DNA from 4 places in the Alkaliphilus crotonatoxidans genome. Region 1 is predicted to be linked to each of the others. Evidence: riboswitches for the same ligand, from Rfam matches in the RefSeq annotation. Region 1 holds a riboswitch; each other region holds the start of a gene.
What was found. Region 1 has a riboswitch for cyclic di-GMP ahead of ACYQ1I_RS03250 (PDC sensor domain-containing protein). Riboswitches for the same ligand answer to the same signal wherever they lie in the genome.
Positions count from the first base shown of each region.

Region 1 (5,365 bases):
ACCACAAGGGACCCCCAGGCCATACACGAAAAGTTCACCATTGACCTAGAGTAGGAGATCATAGACAATTTTAGAAATTGAGGTGAAGGTATGATTATAACATTAACATTAAATCCGGCCGTGGATAAGACCATCGAAATCAGCAATTTTACCCTTAACCGAGTCAATCGGGTAACCAGTGCCCGATTGGATGCCGGTGGGAAAGGAATCAATGTATCAAAAGGAATTCATGGGCTGGGAGAAAAAAGCAAGGCCCTTGGGATTTTAGCCGGAAGATCAGGTCAGTTTATTAAAGACCAATTGGATCAGCTCTCAATAGAGAATCAATTCCTCTTTATTGAAGGCGAGACTAGAACCAATATCAAAATAGTAGACCGCCAAGTCGGTACCAATACCGATATCAATGAGCAGGGGCCAGACATTTCTGTAGAGGACTTAAAGCGAATGGAAGACATGACCCTGAACAATTTAAAAGAGGATGATATCCTGGTGCTTTCCGGAAGCGTGCCGGGGAACGTGGGGTCGGATATTTATCGGTCCCTTGCTGACAGGGCAGGGGAAATGGGAGCGAAGGTCATACTGGATGCCGACGGAGCCCTGTTAAAAGAAGGATTAAAGGCCGGGCCCTATTTAGTTAAGCCCAATATACACGAATTAGAAAGGCTATATAACAAGAGAATTGAAAGTACAGAAGAGGCCATTGTCCTGGCAAGGGATATCTTTCAATATGGCGTTGAGAGAATTATGATTTCACTGGGGGAAGAGGGTGCTGTTTTCATGACCCCTGAACAGATTTTTAGGGTTCAAGGTATGAAGGTTCCTGTTATTAGCACTGTTGGAGCCGGAGATGCCATGGTAGCCGCCCTGGCTGTATCCATTGAAAAAAACTATTCAATGGATCAAACCATTCGCCTGGCCAGTGCAGCCAGCGCCGCCAGTGTCATGACAGCTGGAACCGAAGCCGGTAGGCCAGAGGTGATCGCTGAATTAGAGAAGATTGTAACCTATATCGAACAAGCATAATAGAGAGGTGGTAAGTATATGAAAACCAAGGCAGTAAGATTATATGGTGAGAAGGATTTAAGATTAGAGGAGTTTGAGCTTCCTCCCATTAAAGAAGATGAAATACTGGTTAAGGTTATTACCGACAGCATTTGTATGTCAACCTATAAAGCTGCAATTTTAGGTAAAAACCATAAGAGGGTACCCGAAGATGTTGCAGAAAACCCCATTATTGTTGGCCATGAATTTGCCGGTGTAATCGTAGAGGTAGGTGAAAAATGGCAAAATCAATTTAAACCCGGCGACAAGTTTGCCATTCAACCTGCCCTCAATTACAAGGGAAGTATGGCCTCACCAGGCTATTCCTACCAATATTTTGGCGGAGACTGCACCTATACTATTATTCCCCAGGAGGTAATGGAGCTGGGGTGCCTGCTGCCCTATGAAGGGGAAGCCTTCTACGATGCCTCCCTGGCAGAGCCAATGTCGTGCATTATTGGAGCCTTCCATGCCACTTATCATACCATCACCGGTCAATATGAACATGTAATGGAAATTGTAGAAGGGGGTAAAATGGCATTGCTGGCAGGCTGCGGGCCCATGGGTCTGGGAGCCATTGACTATATTATTCATCGAGACAAAAAACCAAGTCTATTGGTAGTAACCGATATCGACGAGGAACGAATAGAAAGGGCTAAGACCATTTTTACGGCAGAGGAAGCAAGGAAGAACGGGGTAGAATTGATCTTTGTCAATACAAAGAATGTCGAAAATTCTACAGACTATCTAATGGAGCTGACCGGTGGAACGGGCTATAACGATGTTTTTGTCTATGCACCTGTTAAGCAGATAATAGAGGAAGGCGATAAAATACTGGCCCGAGACGGTTGTCTGAATTTCTTTGCAGGCCCCACCGATACCAATTTTTCAGCCCAATTAAACTTCTATAATGTTCATTATGCATCGACCCACATCGTTGGAACCAGTGGTGGCAATACCGATGATATGAAGGAATCACTGGAAATGTCGGCGCAAAAGAGAATTAACCCTGCGGTTATGGTGACCCACATTGGTGGTCTTAATGCGGTTTCCGACGCCACCTTGAATTTACCCAATATCCCTGGGGGCAAAAAGCTAATCTATACCCATTTGGATATGGAGCTGACAGCCATCACAGATTTCGAAGAAAAGGGTAAAACGGACCCCTTCTTTAAAAAATTGGCTCAAATTGTTAAACAGCACAAGGGGCTATGGTCAGCAGAGGCAGAGGCCTATTTACTAGAGTATTATAAAAAATTAATTTAAACCTAAAGATAAATTTAGTGAAAAAGATTAAATAATAGAGATATATAAGGGCTTACCTTGTATGTCTCTATTGCTATTTATAAATAAAAGTTCATGTCGAAAAAAACACAAAATTTATAATATAATGTTGCATTATAGCATTGCATAGGATATACTAATTAAAAAAAGGATAATATGCAAAAGCTGACATATAATGAATACTCAGCGCGATCGAATTTGTTAAACCCTGTAGCAAGTACTTAGATTAATTCAATAGAGGGCAAACTAATCGAAAGGTTAGGACGCAAAGCCATGGGCCTTCATTTGTTAAAAATATGGCAGCCGGTTGCATTGATTGCTCAAGCCCCTTTTGTTTTAAAGAGAAAGGGGCTCCTTTACATTCACTCTAATCTTCACCAAGGTTTGAGCAATCATAAATCATAAAAGAAAGAGGGTTTAAAAAATGAAAAGTATTAAAACAAAATTAGTTCTATCCTTTTTTATTTTGATCTTGGCAAGCTCTTTATTCATTGGCTTTTTCTCGATGTCTATGGCGGGGGATGCCCTGACCGTTGAGGCAGAAGAAACCCTTGAACTGATGGCAAGGGAGGGGGCAAAGCTAACGGAAAGCAGAATGCAAACTCAAATTCTAACCCTGGAAATGATTGCAGGAAGAAGCGATATACAAACGATGGATTGGGAGCTTCAACAGCCAATATTGCAAAGGCAGCTGCCTAAAACGAATTTTTTGGCCCTGGGGGTCGTTTATCCTGACGGAACAGTCTACTATAACAATGGGACCACCCTTTACATAGGAGATAGAGATTATGTAAAAAAAGCTTTAAATGGAGAGTCTAATATATCTGATTTAATCGTAAGTAAAGCTACCCAGGAATTAGTTGTTATTATGCAGTACCCATACAGGATGACAGCGGTAATGTCATAGGCGCCTTAATAGGCAGGCGGGAAGGGGAAGCCATCAGCAATATTACTAATAGCATGGGCTATGGTGAAACAGGCTATGCCTATATGATTAATGGGGAAGGAACCGTCATCGGACACCCTGAAAGTGATAAAGTCTTCGATCAATTTAACCCCATTCAGGAAGGTCAGAAAAATAAGGAATTAAAACCCTTGGGCAATCTAATTGAGAGGATGCTTAGTGAAAAGAATGGAGTAGCCGCCTATCACTTTGAAAATCGAGATCTTTATGCAGGCTATGCCGCTGTCAATGGAACCAGTTGGATTTTAGTGATTACGGCCAATCAGCAGGAGGTATTAGAAGCGATACCCACCATGCAAAGAAATATATTTATCATGTTGCTGGCTGTTTTGGCAGTCAGTTCAATCATTGCCTATATAATTGGCAGCAGCTTGACCAAGCCTATTGTGAACATAAAAGAAGAGGCAGAGAGACTATCAAGTTTCAATATCAGCAGAGATGTAGAGGCTTCCATGCTTAGGAAAAAGGATGAAATAGGGATATTAGCCAGAGCCTTTCAAAATATGATTATCAGTTTACGGGATATTGTAAAGGAAATTAACCTATCGGCTGAACAGGTGGCACAGGTTTCAGAAGAATTAACAGCCACTACGCAGCAGGCCTCTGTTTCATCAGAAGAGGTATCCAGGACAGTAGAAGAAATTGCCAAGGGTGCTTCAGAGCAGGCCCAGGGTACCCAGGCCGGAACCAATAACATCTTCAAACTAAGTGAGGTCATTGAAAAGGACCACAGCTACCTTGAGGAAATGAATACAGCGTCGAACCAGGTGGCCCTGGCGGTCGACTCAGGGTTAGAGGAAATCACCCAGCTGTCAAAAATCACCGATGAAAGCAGCAATGCCATCGAAGAAATTAACGGAGTCATTTTGAGAACCAATGAAAGCTCACAGAAAATAGGTGAAGCTAGTAATATCATTGCTTCCATTGCAGAGCAAACTAACCTGTTGGCATTAAATGCTGCCATTGAGGCAGCCAGGGCCGGAGAAGCAGGAAAGGGCTTTGCAGTTGTAGCAGAGGAAATTAGAAAGCTGGCAGAGCAATCCACAGAATCAACTCAAACAATTGATGAGGTGGTTAATGAGCTGCAAGGGAATTCCCAGGAGGCGGTTAAGACCGTGGAACGGGTTATACACATTTCAAAGGAGCAGTTAAATTGTGTTGGCAATAGTAAGAATCAATATATACAAATTAAGGAGGCAATGGATCAAGCAGCCAAAATTGTAGCAAGGTTAAATGTGTCGAGTCGAGAAATGGAAAATATGAAGGACGATATACAAGAGGAATTACAAAATCTTGCAGCCATAGCCCAGGAAAATTCTGCATCCACTCAACAAGTGGCGGCCTCGATGGAGGAACAAACCGCCGCCATGGAGGAAATATCCAGTGCCAGTGAGGGGTTGTCTAATTTAGCCCAGGAGCTTCAAGGAATGATTAACCGTTTTCAATTGGAATAAAAGATGGTCAATCTGTAACGGTTTTGGCAGCAACGTAAAAGATAGAGGCTTTCTAAAGACCGAGGCATAGGTGCGATACCTATGCCTTTGTTGAATTAAAAAAACAAAAACAATAATAATAGGACGGCTCGTCTCATATGATAGATTAGGCAGGCCAGATGGTTGCGAACCATTATACCCTATGCTATCATTATAGTAACATAAAACAATGACATGCTTAATTAAATCTTAAAGTTCTTAGGTCATCATTATAGACTTAATACAGCTTTAAAAAGACATAAATGTAACCACTAACTTCAAAATCTATAGATACGAGGGGGAAAAGGATGAAAACTGCGTTAAATTATTATACCAGATTCCATACATCTTTAGTAAGTGAAGACATGAAGAAACAGCCCCAGGAAAATGACATATTTGAAGAAAAGGGTTACCACGAACGATTTGACTTAAAGGACCTGGTTGACTTAAAGCTGCTTCAAAACATACAGGAGAAGCTGGCGGAGGTTACAGGGCTGGCCTTTGTAACGGTGGATTTTAGAGGTGAGCCCATCACTGAAAGGACATCGTTTTCAGACTTTTGCTTTGCTCGAAGGGAAATTGAGGAATATAAAATAACCTGCTG
Region 1 is NZ_BAAHXS010000004.1:174,994-180,358, reverse strand. Features, by position in the region: gene ACYQ1I_RS03265 (PTS mannitol transporter subunit IICBA) at 1-54, shown strand, start outside; gene pfkB (1-phosphofructokinase) at 91-1,023, shown strand; gene ACYQ1I_RS03255 (zinc-binding dehydrogenase) at 1,042-2,307, shown strand; cyclic di-GMP riboswitch class I at 2,556-2,640, shown strand; gene ACYQ1I_RS03250 (PDC sensor domain-containing protein) at 2,750-3,232, shown strand; gene ACYQ1I_RS03245 (methyl-accepting chemotaxis protein) at 3,181-4,743, shown strand; gene ACYQ1I_RS03240 (sensor histidine kinase) at 5,070-5,365, shown strand, end outside.

Region 2 (5,365 bases), 810 kb from region 1:
AAGCGGCTGCTGTGAATTTCACCGTTATCCTTTTCACGGGCGGCATATATATCGGTAATGATCACATGATCTGCATCATGAAAGGACCTTGAAAAGTCCTCCAGCAATGCCAGGGTTCGGGTATAGGTATGGGGCTGAAAAATACACCAGATTTCACCATGGGGGTATTTTTTAGCGGCCTCCAGGGTTGCTCTAATTTCAGCGGGGTGATGGGCATAGTCATCTATGATTTTGGCACCCTTCACTTCACCGAGAAGATCAAAGCGACGGTGAATCCCCTTATAGATTTTAATGTATTTGACAATTTCTTCAGCGGGAATTCCCAGGATATAAGCTGTGGCAATGGAAGCCAGGGCATTGTAGATATTATGGACACCGGGAATACTCAATTGAAATCTGCCAAGGGATTTGCCTGAAAAATATACTTCAAAGGAAGGAAAGCCGTTGGTATGGAAAACAATGTCCCTGGCTGTAAAATCACAATCCTTTTTTATTCCATAGGTAAATACCTGGCAGGTAAGCTGTTGAATCACATCAGACACATTGTCATCATCGCCGTTGACAACCAAATAGCCATCCTGGGGAATCAGCCGGCCAAAACGATGAAAGGCTCCTTTAATATGGTGAATATCCTTATAAAAATCCAGATGATCCTCGTCAATATTCAAAATAATTCCAATAAAGGGGTTGAATTTTAGAAAGCTCTCAACATATTCGCAGGCTTCCGTAATAAAATGCTGACTTTCACCAATTTTGATATTCCCGCCAATTTCGTCCAATTCTCCACCAACCATGATGGTAGGGTCCAGCTTGGCATATTCCATCACAAGGGATAATAAAGATGTGGTAGTGGTCTTTCCGTGACTTCCAGCAACTGCAATGGCACGGTCATACATCTTCATAATGAGCCCAAGCATGTGGGCTCGATCAATCTGAGGAATACCCAGCCTTTCTGCCTCCTGGCGTTCACAATTATCTGCCTTAACGGCAGCTGTATAGACAACTAAATCAGCGTCCCTGACATTTTCACACTGATGGCTTAAAAAAATCTGCGCCCCATGACTTCTTAGCTTTTCAATTATGTTAGATTCCTTAATATCTGAGCCGGAAACATGATAGCCATGCTTAAGCAGGATTTCTGCTATTGCACTCATACTGATTCCACCGATACCAATTAAATGAATACGTTGTATTTGGTGGTTTAGATCAAAAGAAATCAAAATCTTCACTCCTCTATCTAAAAAATTATTGCTGTAATAATATTTTTGCCCAAAAAAAGCATATTCTATGATGCTTCACAGGAAATTCATGATACACAGTTAAATAATATGTGATGCTATATTGTATCATAACATAAAAAAATTGTGTAATCACTAAAAAACTTCGATATTTTACCTGATGAATAAGATAATATACTTTTTTATAAAAAATACTTGATTTTTTTCTTTACACCATCTAAAATAAGAAAATATAGGAATATATTTCCTTGTAATAATTTTCATATGTTTGGTGAAAAAGGCAAACCAGTCGAAAGATTGGGACGCAAAGTCAGGAATCTAAGGTATGCATATACGATGATCGTCCGACTGCCACAGTTTAAATTGTGGCAGTTTTTTTATATCATTTTTGTACTATAAAGTTTACGGAGCTAATAAAATATTTAAGGCACAAACGTAAAGGGCAAACCAGTTCGAAAGGCTGGGACGCAAAGTTAGGAATCTAAGGTATGAATCAATACGATGATTGTCCTGCTGCCGCAAAATCGTGCGGCAGTTTTTTGTTTTTGATGGAATGTTAGTCATACCAGACCTAATAAAATATAAAGCGACATACTTAATAATTAATTTATGTTTTAATGATTCAATTGGTACCTAGTACCCTGCCTCATTTAAGCTAATAGATTATCCCTGTCCAAATTTGCCACAGCTCTTATCTCGCCTTTTAAAGGACACAAGTTACTAGAAAAGCAATTTTGCTTCAATAAAACTATATTAAAAAGGGAGGAAGTGAAGGAATGGTAAGAAAAAAAATCAGGAGAAGGAGCTTTAGCCTGATTATTGCCCTACTGGTGGCCTTGATGTTTATGCCCAGCATAGCCTATGGAAATAGCCAATATTACCGCTGGGATGGAACGGGTACCAGGGGCTCAGATTCAAACACCTATCTTTTCCATGTAAGACAGTATAGTAATGGCAAGTATGTAGGGTCAACCATTTATGTCTACTGTGCAGACGAAACCGTCAGGGCACGACAGGATGTTGACTATCGGCTGATCAAGCTTGAAGATGCCGAGTCCATTGGCATCAATGAAGCTAAAGCCAACAAGCTAAGGGCCATAGCCCATGGCTCATACCCCAATATCAGCCTGAATGATTTAAAGAAGGCTGTAGGAAATGTAAACAGCTTAACCCAGGCCCAGGCAATTACTGCAACACAATATGCAATATGGAATCAGACCAACAATTATAGCCCTACCTATTTTCAATTATTAAATCGTAATGTAAAGCGGGTATATGAGTATTTAAAGTCACTGCCCGGTATACCGGCCGCTGATCACCCTGCCGATGTGGGAATCACAAACGTAGCCATTGGCCCAAATGCAGAGGAAGATGTGGAAATTACCTTTAGCTATGGGGCGGATCAAACCAATTACGACGGCAGCTATATTGAGTTAAATCATCAGTACAGTATTGATTTGCAGGGGGTTTATCCAGGAGCAGAGGAAACCGTCAACACTGATAAAGGTATAAAAACAGTAAAAATAACGATTCCCGCTGAGGAATTTCAAGCGGACATCGATTTTCAAGTAGAAGTGAAAGGACATCAAAAAGTCTATGACGCTTTGATTCTACTGCCGGTGGGAGGCGTGAAGCAGTCTCAGACTTTAATAGGCATTACAGGGATGGAAGCTGGAATCGCCCTTTCTGCCATGACCAAGCTTTATTATGAATATACGCCGCCAACCGGAAAAATAACAGTCAATAAGGTTGTTTATGATCATGATAATACAATTGTAGAAGAAGACCAGACTGACTTTACCGTCCATATTTCAGGGCCACAGGGCTATAATGAAATACATACGGTCAGTGCTGGCCGTTCATTGGAAATAGAAAACCTGCCCCTGGGTGAGTACTTGATAACCGAAATTAATATACCCGAAGAATATATACCGATATATGAAATATCACCCGCCGATGGAAGAATTTTATTAACAATTGGAGCCCTGGAAGGTAGCGTTTATGTTTATAATACCAGGGTTCAACCAGAAGACCCGGAAGATCCCGAGGATCCAGAAGACCCAGAGGATCCAGAAGACCCAGAGGATCCAGAAGACCCTGAAGATCCAGAAGATCCAGAAGATCCCGAGGATCCAGAAGATCCCGAAGACCCCGAGGATCCTGAAGATCCGGAAGACCCCGAAGATCCAGAAGACCCAGAAGATCCAGAAGACCCTGAGGATCCAGAAGACCCAGAAGATCCCGAAGACCCTGAAGATCCCGAAGATCCTGAAGATCCAGAAGATCCTGAAGATCCCGAAGATCCAGAAGACCCAGAAGATCCCGAAGATCCAGAAGACCCAGAAGATCCAGAAGACCCAGAGGATCCAGAAGACCCTGAAGATCCTGAAGACCCCGAAGATCCTGAAGACCCTGAAGACCCTGAAGATCCTGAAGACCCTGAAGATCCAGAAGACCCAGAAGATCCAGAAGATCCTGAAGACCCCGAAGACCCTGAAGATCCAGAAGATCCTGAAGACCCCGAAGATCCAGAAGACCCAGAAGATCCTGAAGACCCCGAAGACCCTGAAGATCCAGAAGATCCTGAAGACCCCGAAGATCCAGAAGACCCAGAGGATCCAGAAGATCCAGAGGATCCAGAAGATCCCGAAGATCCTGAAGACCCTGAAGATCCAGAGGATCCAGAAGATCCAGAAGATCCAGAGGAACCAGATAATAACAATCCAGGTCGGGATAGAGACAGGGATAGAGATAGGAACAGAGATAGATCCAACACCCCAATTAGGAGGTCTAACCCAAAACCTGAAACCGTTGAAGAGGTAGAAGAAATAATAGAAGAAGAACCTATTCCCCAGGGTGTACCAGAGGTGGAAATAGTAGAAGATATAATAGAGGTAGAAGAAGTAGAGGAAGTTGAAGAAGAGCCCGAAATGATTATTCTTGACGAAGAAATTCCCTTGGGCCCCGTAGCGTTGCCCAAAACCGGTGAAAGATCTCCCTATCTGTTTTATGGACTGGGAACTTTAATCAGTGCATTGGGTATTAGGCTCAGAAGAAAATAATTAAATAAAAAGATATTCAAATTTAATTAAGGGCTGGGATAATTATGTTCCAGCCCTTTTTCCAAAGGAAGGATGCCGCCATGAAAAAACTGTCAACCTTAATCATTGTCATGGGACTCATCATAGCTGCTTATCCCCTGTTGGAAAGGGGGTATTGGTGGTATAGCCAGCAAAAACTGCTGGAGGATTTTGAGGAACACATCACTTTAGAAGCAGCTGCCATGGAAGCATATTATGAGTTAGAAACCATTTTTAATGATGAAATGGAGCAGGATCAGGGACTGGTAAGTCCGACAAACCCGCCTGACCAACAGGAAGAGGAAAAGCCCATCGAGGTGTCGGCACTTGATACAATAGGAAGGATACTAATTCAAAAGATAGAATTAAATCTACCGATTCTGGCTGGTGCAACAAATCGAAATTTAAAAATGGGGGCAGCTCAAATTGAAGGAACTACCACCATTGGCGAAATTGGCAACACGGCTTTGGCAGGCCATAGGAGCCATACCTTTGGACGCTTATTTAATCGATTGGATGAGCTGGAACCCGGAGACATGATTCTTATTGAAACGATTAATGGCATTTACGAGTATGAAGTCTACGAGAAAAAGGTTGTACTGCCCGAGGATGTTTCTGTATTGAATCGAAACAACCAAGACCGGGTGCTTACCCTAATAACCTGTACACCCCTCTATACTGCCAGTCATAGGTTGATCATTCATGCAAAGCAAACAGAGACGTAGCAGTAATTCCTTATATGGCTTGATTTTAATCGGTGTAGTAATTGGTTTAGCTTGAAAATCCTGAAGAAAAGCAATAAAATGATAAATAGAAGTATAAATTCTAATGTTAAGGAAAAAATCAACGGAAATGTTAAGGTAAGAACGTAGGTTATGGTTAATTTTTTACCGAATGTTCATATTTATATTTTTTTCAGGAATGGGGCAATTCCCTATAATAAAATGACTTTGGAGGATGGTTATGAGCAAGCTAAAGAGGAATGAGCGAATAGCAGCCATGGTAAAAATCTTAAGTGATCAACCTAATAAAGTATTTACACTGAAT
Region 2 is NZ_BAAHXS010000004.1:987,776-993,140, forward strand. Features, by position in the region: gene murC (UDP-N-acetylmuramate--L-alanine ligase) at 1-1,220, opposite strand, end outside; cyclic di-GMP riboswitch class I at 1,508-1,594, shown strand; cyclic di-GMP riboswitch class I at 1,670-1,759, shown strand; gene ACYQ1I_RS07310 (thioester domain-containing protein) at 2,015-4,300, shown strand; gene ACYQ1I_RS07315 (class D sortase) at 4,381-5,043, shown strand; gene purR (pur operon repressor) at 5,282-5,365, shown strand, end outside.
Region 2: it holds a riboswitch for cyclic di-GMP, as region 1 does, so the genes downstream of both, ACYQ1I_RS07310 (thioester domain-containing protein) here and ACYQ1I_RS03250 (PDC sensor domain-containing protein) in region 1, are expected to answer to the same signal.

Region 3 (5,365 bases), on a different contig from region 1:
GGGCAGGGCTACTACCCTATGGGCCAAATGGGGGTTAGGCCTAACAGCTTGAAAGGGTTTCACAATTGCCATTTAACCACTCCTCTTTATAAAAGCTACTGACGATTTTTACGATTTCTTCACCAATTCGTTCTTGGGCTTCCTCAGTTGAGGCCCCTATATGGGGGCTTAAGGATATTTTTTCATGCCGGTAAATGGCCCCATTTTTCACAGGCTCCTCTTCAAATACATCCAGGGCGGCTCCAGCCACCTTCCCTGAATCAAGGGCCTCTAACAGGGTTTTTTCGCAAATTACGCCTCCCCTGGCACAATTAATTAGATATACGCCATCCTTCATCATATCAAATTCCCGCTTTGCCAGCACAGGCCCTTCCTCTTTGTTAAAGGGGACATGCAAGGATATAAAATCTGATCTTTGCAGCAGTTCTTCCTTTGTTACATATTCAAATTCCCCCTGATGATTTGGGGAACGCATCCTATCATTATAAATCACCTTCATTCCCAGGGCGGCAGCTTTTTGGGCAGTGGTCTGGCCGATTCTTCCAAACCCGATTATGCCAAGGGTTTTACCCTCCACTTCAATTCCCTGGTATTGTTTTTTCAGCCACTTTCCTTCCTGCATGGTTCTATTGGTGTGATGCAGGCTGCGGGCAAGGGTTATCATATGCCCAATGGCCAGTTCTGCCACTGAAATCTTGCTGGAATCGGGTGTATTTTTTACTATCAATCCATTAGATACGGCGTAATCCACATCTACGTTATCAAGCCCTACTCCGGCCCGTACAATTAGCTTTAATTTACCTGTTTTTAGGGCTGCATCGATGATATCTTTATCGATTCTGGTGGCTGATCGAATAATAATTCCATCAAACTCCTTAATCTTTTCCATTAATTCTTCCCTTTCATAGTGATGAAGGGTTAATTCAATACCTATTTGGGCAATTTCTTCTAGGGATTTTTTTTCTATGGCATCATTTACTAGTATTTTGCACATACTGACTTCCTCCCTTTTAATGAAATAGATTCTTTAAATCAATTCATCGATTAAAGCTAATAATTCCTTAATCTCCTCTAGGGTTGTTTCTGCCATGTGGGCGATACGGAAGGTTTTATCCTTTAAATCTCCATAGCCATTAGATATCATATATCCTCTTTGACCCAGCTGATTATTCAGCTCTTTTACATCTATGCCCTTTGTATTCTTAACCGTTGTAAGGGTGTTGGAGGCATACTTTTCTTCAGTAAGCATTGCAAAGTTTTCAACGGCCCATTGCCGAACATATTTTGCCATGGCAAGATGTCTGGCAAATCTGTTTTCAAGACCCTCTTCAAGGATTTTATCCAATTGATAATCTAAAGCAAACATATGGGAAAGGCTGGGGGTAGAGGGATACTGATAATCTCCTTTCTGAATGTAGTTGTAAAGTTCCAGCAGGTCAAAATATAATCCTCTGTTTTCAACCTGCTTTGCAGCTTCCAGGGCTTTTTGGGAGATGGAGCAGATGGCAATTCCCGGGGGGAGTCCCAGGCATTTTTGTGAGGAGGTGATGCAAATATCAACCCCCAGCTCATCAACGGGTAATTTGGTTCCCCCCAATGAGCTGACGGTGTCTAAACAGAATATTACATCGGGATATTTTTTAACAACCGCTGCAATTTCCTCAACAGGATTCATCACTCCTGTTGAGGTTTCATTATGGGTAATGGTGATTAAATCATATTTACCGGTAGAGAGGGCAGATTCAACCATTTCAGCCGTTGTTGCCTTTCCCAGCTCAGCGGAGAATAAATCAGCCGGCACCCCATTAGCCTTGGCCATTTTAAACCAGCGATCCCCAAAGGCCCCTACAGAAAAAACCGCAGCCCTTCGCCTAGTACAGGAACGAATGGCTCCTTCCATCAAGCCGCTGCCTGAGGAAGTGGAAAGCAATATTTCATTTTCAGTATACATCAGTCTTCTCATTTTGTCTGAGATACTTCTTTGCAGAACAGAGGCATCTTTGGTACGGTGACCAATCATGGGTGTGGCCATTTTTTCAAGTACATCGGGGGTTACATTGACTGGACCAGGTATGAATAGTTTTTTGTACATCATAAAAACCTCCTTAAATTCATTCTCACTCAAAACCATTTTGGTTTTAAAATAATGGCGTAAATTGCCTTTTTATGGTTTTTGGAAATTTCTGAAAAATTCAGTTGTAATTAATTTATTCGTTATGATCTTAAAAAACCCTTTTTATGTAAAAAAATTTATATATAAAAGAAAAGCAAACCTACATATTGCAAGTACCTAGTCAGTTAAAGCTTGGGTTATTCTGAGAAAATTTTCATCTAGTAAGAACGAGGAGAATCCATATCGAGCAATATGACGACCGAAGATAAGCTTTTTCTATTGCAGTTTATATAGTTCATTTATACCTTTACATATTAGCTATTAATCAATCATTATTAAAACCCACCCCAATTTACGTGGTGCCAGTACCCTGTTACAGTTAAAACTTGTGTTTCCCCTGAGTTGAAATTGCCATAAAGCAAGGCATAATAAGGAGGCAATATCGGTTGATCTTATGACTGATGACAACGGAATCACCCAGATATAACTGGAATTTAATAATAAAAACTCCACCCGGTTGGGTGGAACAATAACGATTCTATATATGGCTTGTCCTGTTAAAGTCAGAAGGGCTTTTTATCATGTCAGGCCTCAAATTACTTTTTATTAATTGTGCGTCCTGTGTTGTATCGATTATGACCCAGCCCCCCAGGGCTTCGATATAAACCTCATTCCAGGCATGATATTCATTAATATTGGAAGCATACCCCTTGACCAGCTGAGTCGGTATTCCCTGGCTTCTTAACATGGCTGCAAATAATGACGCATAATCATAGCATATCCCTAGCTTGGTATCGAAGATATGATCAATATCAGGCAAATAATGGGACGAAGTATTAGCAGCCTTTTTATAATCATACTCAATTTCATGAATGATATATTCATAGATTGCCCTCACCTTATCTATATCAGCAGTTAAGTTTTCAGTTAATTCCGAAGCTTTTTGTACTGCCTTTGAAGATGAATCCCATTTTATTTCCTGAATAGAGTTTAGATAGATTATCTTATCATCTGCCAGGTTTACTTTAATTTCCTGCTTTAATATCTCCCTATATTTATTGCCTTCGGTATTTTCCATTAATCTTACAATATATGCTCCGTTTCCCATCTGTAAAGGAAACCGCTCTTTTTTTTCACCATCAAGACGATAACTGAAGCGTTGTCCGTCCTTTTCAATTAAAACCCGCATTTCTTTGTGATGGGCTTGTCCATAAAAAACAGATACAATCCCCCTATTGATGTTTTCAGTACTAATAATTTGGGCTTCTGCACCATATGTAAAAATATTAGCAAATATAAAGAAGACGACAGTCATAATGATTAAAGTCTTTTTCATAGATAACTCTCCCTTCGGTAGCCAGGCTGCCCTTCTTTCGAGTGGGCCCTATGGCTTTGCGTCCCAACGTTTCCATTGGTTTGCCATTGTCGGTGAAAAGCTATAGATCAAAAACAACAAAAACTAATCCTTCGGTGGCTAGGCTGCCTTTCTTTCGAGTAGGCCCTTTAGCTTTGCGTCCCAACGTTTCCGTTGGTTTGCTATTGTCGGTGAGAAGTTCTTTTTTCGTTTAATTATTTTACTGATTTCATTATACCACATTATTAATTTATAAAAACATTTTTCTGATTAAGGCTGCCCAATAATATTGGCCCTATCTTTATATATAATTGCTTCTTCAACATAACGAGTTAAATCACCATTACTCATTCCCTTGGTTTTTCTGTATATTTCAGGAGAAATTCCATATTTCTCTTTAAATACTTTATTAAATTGATCGGGGTTCTTATATCCTACCTCTGCTGCCACCTTATGTATTGCAATTTTCCTAAAAACCAACATACCACAGGCAATTTTTAAGCGTGTATCGACTACCCATTCACCAAAGCTCCGATTGGTCTTTTCATAAATCATTTGACTTACATAGGCTGGATGATATCCAAACTCCTTTGCAACATCTGCCAGCTTCACAGTCTTGATATTTTTCCAAATATATTCCAGTATATCATTCATTCTTTCACTAATAATACCTACTTCACTCTCTTGAAGACTATCTTGGTGGAGCTTTTCCAGCTCTGAAAAAAAGATTATAAATAGGCATTTAATTTTATCATCCTTTAACAAATCACCCCCATAATATTCCATCAGAATTACCTCAAGGGTATGCTGGGACTTCTTGGATGCTACATTCATCACCATATATTTTTGAAAATGCTTTTGATAAAACCATTCATTTATAAAGCTCTGATCAGCATGATCGTTAGAATAAACCATAGCCGTATACACTGTATCCTGAAAGGAAGACGTGATTGCTATATTTAAGACAATATCGCCGGCTCCAAGGATCCCTAAGGCATGGGTTGTTTCAGGATTAATAAAGCAAAGCTGCCCTTGGGTTAGTTGAATTTCATTGGTCTGGTCTTCTATATATAGGCGACACGCTCCCTGAAAAACATAAATAATTTCTAAGTAGTCATGTTGATGGAATGGAACATGGGTGAATCTGGGTTGCTTCGTAATGAGTACCTTATTCTCATCCAAGTCATTAGAATCGTTTGAAAAAGCATTCAAAATAATATCATCTAAAATTTTGTGCTGAGTTTCTAAGAATGATGCTTTATTGCCATAGCCTTCTATTTTATCCTTTGTATAATCAGTATCAAAATTTTTATGTTTCATCAGATTTTGTTTTAAAATCAGCTCCAGCGGCTCTAATCGATTGAGCAATTTCCCTAACTCTTCTATTTCCATTGCTAAGCACCACCCTCCCTATAGTAAAATTAAGAAATTAAACTTATTTAATTATGGTATAAGATATGATACCATGGCCTAATCTATCAAAATACATATGACAGACAATTTGCTAATATAAGACAAATTATACCATAAAATTATATATTAAGATACTTTTTATGTTTTTTTATTAACAATTTTGTTATCTTTTTTCTCAATACTCCTCCTTTTTTTAACCTAGTCCTTCCAATTGGCTTGATTAGCAAGAAATCTTTCATTTAAAGCTTGTTCTAATATTTTTTTGCTTCTTTCATAAATAAAGGGGTCTATTTCCTTTCGCTTCATCCGCTCTAATACTGACATTGTATTTTTAATTTTATAGGGCCTGTATACTCTGGGCTGCGTAATAGCATCAAATATGTCTGCAATACGGATAATTCTGCTATATAGAGGAATTTCATTTCCCTTTAATCCCTCCGGATATCCTGTGCCATCCCAGTTCTCATGGTGGTAACGCAGGGCTT
Region 3 is NZ_BAAHXS010000006.1:564,366-569,730, reverse strand. Features, by position in the region: gene ACYQ1I_RS14760 (DUF1015 domain-containing protein) at 1-72, opposite strand, end outside; gene ACYQ1I_RS14755 (D-2-hydroxyacid dehydrogenase) at 41-994, opposite strand; gene ACYQ1I_RS14750 (pyridoxal-phosphate-dependent aminotransferase family protein) at 1,028-2,092, opposite strand; gene ACYQ1I_RS14745 (transglutaminase-like domain-containing protein) at 2,652-3,449, opposite strand; cyclic di-GMP riboswitch class I at 3,463-3,544, opposite strand; cyclic di-GMP riboswitch class I at 3,580-3,661, opposite strand; gene ACYQ1I_RS14740 (AraC family transcriptional regulator) at 3,738-4,859, opposite strand; gene ACYQ1I_RS14735 (HD-GYP domain-containing protein) at 5,079-5,365, opposite strand, start outside.
Region 3: it holds a riboswitch for cyclic di-GMP, as region 1 does, so the genes downstream of both, ACYQ1I_RS14745 (transglutaminase-like domain-containing protein) here and ACYQ1I_RS03250 (PDC sensor domain-containing protein) in region 1, are expected to answer to the same signal.

Region 4 (5,365 bases), 110 kb from region 1:
TTCCAATGCCCAGGAGCTTTATGATTTTACTATGGATGCCTTTGACTTGGCCGACCAGCATCGCAACCCGGTATTGCTGCTTACCGACGGGTTTTTAGGGCAAACCATGGAGCCGGTGCTATTAAAGGAAAAGCCAAAAGCAATGGAATATGATCGAAGCTGGGTGGTAGATGGCTGTAAAGGCAGGAAAAAACGTATATTAGCTAGCTACTCCTTGACCAATGAGATCGGAGAAGCCAATAACTTAAAATGGGAAGCAAAATATAAAAATATACAGGAAAAGGAGCAGCGTTGGGAGGAATTCAATACAGACGATGCAGACTACCTATTGGTCAGCTATGGTACAACGGCCAGAATATGTAAAAGTACTGTATTGAATGCCCGAAAAAAGGGGATCAAGCTGGGATTAATTCGGCCCATCACCCTGTGGCCCTATCCTGAAAAGGCCTTTGCCCCCTATAAGGAAAAAATTAAGGGAATTGTTACCGTAGAGCTTAATACAGGCCAGATGATCGAGGATGTTAAACTGGCGGTGGAATGCAAAGTACCAGTACACCTGTATCGCAGGCAAGGAGGCATGCTTCCTACGGAGCATGAAATACTAGACTATGTAGAAGCCACATTTGGCTTGGCTGAGGAGGTGTAATGATGGAAAAAGTATTCAGCAGAACAAAAGGGCTGACCGATGTTCCTTTCTCCTTCTGCCCGGGCTGTACCCATGGAATCATCATGAGGTTAATTGCCGAAGTATTAGAGGAACTGGATATTATTGAAGATACCATTGGGGTTTCCCCTGTTGGTTGTGCAGGTTTTTGTCAGGATTTCTTCAGCTGTGACTTTGTAGGGGCTGCCCATGGTAGGGCCCAGGCTGTGGGGACAGGAATAAAAAGAGCCCTTCCAGAGAAGATGGTCTTTACCTATCAGGGAGACGGTGATATTGCCGCCATTGGAACCCAGCATGCGATCCATGCCGCAGCCAGAGGAGAAAAAATCACCTCGATTATGGTAAATAATGGTATTTATGGTATGACAGGAGGTCAAATGGCCCCCACAACCCTGGAGGGGATGAAGACCACCACAAGCCCCTATGGAAGAAATGCCGTTCATGAAGGGGTGCCTATGGATTTTCCAAAATTAATTGCAAATCTTCAGGGTGCAGTCTATGTGGCCTCTGTTTCAGTGGATTCTCCCAAAAATATCAATCAGGCTAAAAAGGCTATCAAAAAGGCCTTCCAGGTTCAACAGGCCGGATTAGGCTTTGCCATGGTCAGTGTCCTGTCTACCTGCCCTACCAACTGGGGATTGAGCCCTGTTGAAAGCCTAAGATGGCTGCGGGAAAATATGATGCCGATTTATCAGATGGGTGAGCTTAAAGCAACCGAGGAGGTGAATAAACTATGATGGATAAAATAATACTTGCTGGCTTTGGTGGGCAAGGAGTTATGTTTCTGGGAAAGGTCCTGGCCTACGGAGGAATGGGGTCAGATCTTAAACTTTGCTGGATTCCCTCCTATGGCCCGGAAATGAGGGGTGGAACCGCCAACTGTTCAGTAATATTATCTGATGAAGAAATTTACTCTCCGGTTATAGACTATGCTGATTGCGGTATTGTCTTAAATAAGCCGGCCTACGATAAATTTGTGTCACGAATTAAGCCGGGAGGCGTACTGGTAGTAAATTCATCCCTCGTTGAAATTGATCATACAAGGGATGATATAAAAATTATTCAAATTCCTGCCACAGAGTTGGCTAATGAGATTGGGAACAGTAGTATCGCCAACATGGTTTGTCTGGGGGCCCTTTTACCAAACCTGAAGCTGATTGATTTTAAAAAGATAGAAAAGGCAATGAAAAAATTAACCCAGAAGCGACCAGAGCTTTTAGAAATCAATTTGACGGCTATTAATAAAGGCTATTCGTATCAATAGAATATTGAAGCTGTTTAATATTATTAAAAGCCCCGGTAGACTGACGGGGCTTTTTGTCATGTAATCAGGAAAGTTGTCAAAGGGGCTTAAAAATTGTAGTAAAGTTTAGTATTAACTGTTATAATAAAACATATTTATAGTTTAACAACAATGAAGGTCATGATTGAATATAACATTTTTAATATCGATAATAGCAAACTTTTTGAAAGAAAAGGACGCAAAGTCATGGGTCTAAGGGTACAGCTGTATCTATGATTGCCAGATTGCCGAAATATTTTAAGGATTAACCTATATCTTTAATGGGAAAATTAGGCAACTGCATTGGTTGCTTTTTTTATTTACTTTAAGGAAACAATGGGCAAAAGTCTGCCTTTAATAAAATAAAAGCTAGGAGGAGGTATAAAATGAAAAAACAAATTCAGAAAAAAGGCATTCGAAGTTCTTTAAAGACCAAATTAATTACCATGTCGTGTCTTCTTTTGGTAATACCGCTTTTGGCCGCCGGTTTGATCAGCTATGGTATCGCAAAGAGCGAGCTTAACAAAAAAGGGGAAGTAATACTTAAAAACAGTGTCGTACAGGCTATGCAGCTGATCGATGCCAAGGCTGAACAGGTAAAGCTGGGCTTGATAGACCTGGAGACAGCCCAGGAACAGGTAAAAACCTATCTGTTAGGCCCTATGAATTCAGAAGGAAAAAGACCGATTAATCGCAATATTGATTTGGGCCAAAATGGCTACTTTATTATTTATGATGAACATGGCTTGGAGGTAGCCCATCCCACACTGGAGGGAGATAATGTTTGGGAGGCTGAAGATAAAAGTGGAAATGGCTTTAAGCTGGTTCAAGAGCAAATTAAAATTGCCCGGAATGGCGGCGGATACGTGTACTATGCCTGGACCTTACCGGATTCGGAGCAAATAGGAGAAAAAATTTCATATCAGGAGCAGGATCCGCACTGGGGCTGGATTGTATCGGCCGGCTCCTATATGAGTGATTATAACCAGGGCTCCAATGCAATTCTTAAGGCAATATTACTGATCATTGTGGGGGCCATTTTACTGGGAGTCATTGCTATTATTTTATTTGCCAAGCATCTAACTGACCCAATCCATAAAATAAGCAAGGGCTTAGGGGAAGTAGCCCAGGGCAATTTAATCATAGAACCCCTTGTAGTGAAAAATAACGATGAAACAGGAAGACTGGCCGAATCCTTCAACGAAATGCTTGACAATATGAAGAAGCTCATATCTACTGCCAGAGATTCATCCTCTACGGTAATGAAATTTTCTGATTCCCTGGCCACCATTACGGAGGAAACCTCCAGGGCCATTAATGAAGTGTCTTATACCATTCAAGAGGTTGCCCAGGCTGTTGGAGAAGAAGCCAGGGGTACAGAAAATGCCGTAAGTAAAATGGACCAATTATCTGCAAGTATAGAAAATGTCAATAATGCTGCTGTCCATATGAATGATGTAGTAACCGAAACGGGAAGCTACAGTACTAAGGGATTAGAAAAGGTATCTACCTTAATTCATAAGAAGGATGACAGCAATCGTGCGACCGAAGAAATCAACGAGGCAATCCTTAAGGTAAATGACAGTACCGGTAAAATACATGTCATTACAGATACCATCACTCAAATTTCCCAGCAGACAAATTTACTGGCACTCAATGCCTCTATTGAGGCCGCCAGGGCTGGTGAGGCAGGTAAAGGCTTTGCTGTGGTGGCTGAGGAAATCAGGAAGCTGGCAGAGCAGTCTGCCAATGCTGTCAGCGAAATTAACAGTATTATAGAAGAAATCGATCAATATTCCAATTCCTCTGTGAAAACCATGGAATTGGTAAGGGCAGCCTCAAGGGAGCAAAACAATGCAGTGGACGAAACCAGAAATGTCTTTGAAGAAATATCCAATGCGATTGAGGAGCTGATCATGGTGGTTAACGAAATTAATCGTGAAAGTAATACCATGAAGCAAATGAAGGATGATATTGTGGTGATCATGCAAGAGATATCAGCATCAACCCAGCAGACTTCAGCAGCAACGGAAGAGGTTTCGGCCTCATCAGAAGAGCAGCTGGCGGCGGTGGAAGAGGTTTCTCACCATGCGCAGCAGCTGAAATCCTTGTCGATAGAACTGGAGGATGTAATCGAGCAATTCAAGCTTTAGGAAAATTCATTAAGATTTGAAAGGCACGCAGGGTAAATTACCTGTCGTGCCTTTTTTGCATACCTATTACTATTTTTAATCCAATTAATCAGCCATATTACAAAAAGCATCATTGCTAATATCATTCAATTAGCAAAGTTCATTGTTCAAATATACGCTATTAAGTTTTAATTTGGTATATAATACAATTAATGATGAAATTAGGCCTTGGCTAAGAGAAGGAAGTGATCAATATGAAAATCAACAGTTTAGAAAAAAGCATTTTTGATTCCCTCTATGCTGGTGTGCTGATAGCAGACCAGGCATGTATTGTCAGGTATATCAATCCATCCTATACTCGGATCACGAGGGTACTGCCCGAAGAAATTATAGGCAGGCCCTTGTCAGAAGTCAGGCCCGGTGCCCAACTGCCCAAGGTAATTAAAACTGGCCATCAAATCTTAAGAAAACCACGGAGGGAAGGTAATTCGGAATATATTGTAAATATGGTACCAATTATAGAGAACAATCAAATTATTGGTGGTATCTCAATCTTAAATGAAATAAATGACGTATATAAGCTGTCCCAGGAATTAAACCGATCCAATATGATGATTAAGACATTGGAAAAGCATGTAAAGCGTATGGGTAAGGCAAAGTATGACTTTGAAGATATAATTAGTATAGACCCTAAATCCCTTGAAACAAAAAGATTAGCCAAGAAAATTGCCCTAAGCAACTCCAACGTACTAATAACCGGTGAAAGTGGTACGGGAAAGGAGCTTTATGCCAATGCAATTCATGGAGCCAGTGATCGACAAAATGGGCCCTTTATTGCCGTAAACTGTGCTTCCTTTGAAAGTAACCTGCTGGAAAGTGAGCTATTCGGCTATGAAGAGGGGGCCTTTACAGGGGCTAAAAAAGGAGGAAAGATTGGACTTTTTGAGGTTGCCAATGGAGGAACCCTGTTTCTGGATGAAATTTCAGAAATAAATTATGGACTCCAGGCAAAGCTGCTAAGAAGCCTTCAAGAAAAAACCATTCGCCGTCTAGGGGGATTAAGCGAGATTTCCATTGACATTAGGCTCCTTTGCGCCACGAATAAACCCCTGGAAAAGATGGTTGAAGAAAGCAGCTTCAGAAAGGATCTGTTTTATCGAATTGCAGTGGTGCCAATATCGATTTTACCCTTAAGGGAAAGACCAGAGGATATTTTGCCCCTGGCCGAAGGCTTTTTAAAAGATTTCCTCAGTAAAACCAACAGGAGCTTAACTCTTTCCCAGGACG
Region 4 is NZ_BAAHXS010000004.1:288,200-293,564, reverse strand. Features, by position in the region: gene vorB (3-methyl-2-oxobutanoate dehydrogenase subunit VorB) at 1-646, shown strand, start outside; gene ACYQ1I_RS03930 (thiamine pyrophosphate-dependent enzyme) at 649-1,401, shown strand; gene ACYQ1I_RS03925 (2-oxoacid:ferredoxin oxidoreductase subunit gamma family protein) at 1,398-1,928, shown strand; cyclic di-GMP riboswitch class I at 2,111-2,199, shown strand; gene ACYQ1I_RS03920 (methyl-accepting chemotaxis protein) at 2,333-4,099, shown strand; gene ACYQ1I_RS03915 (sigma-54 interaction domain-containing protein) at 4,333-5,365, shown strand, end outside.
Region 4: it holds a riboswitch for cyclic di-GMP, as region 1 does, so the genes downstream of both, ACYQ1I_RS03920 (methyl-accepting chemotaxis protein) here and ACYQ1I_RS03250 (PDC sensor domain-containing protein) in region 1, are expected to answer to the same signal.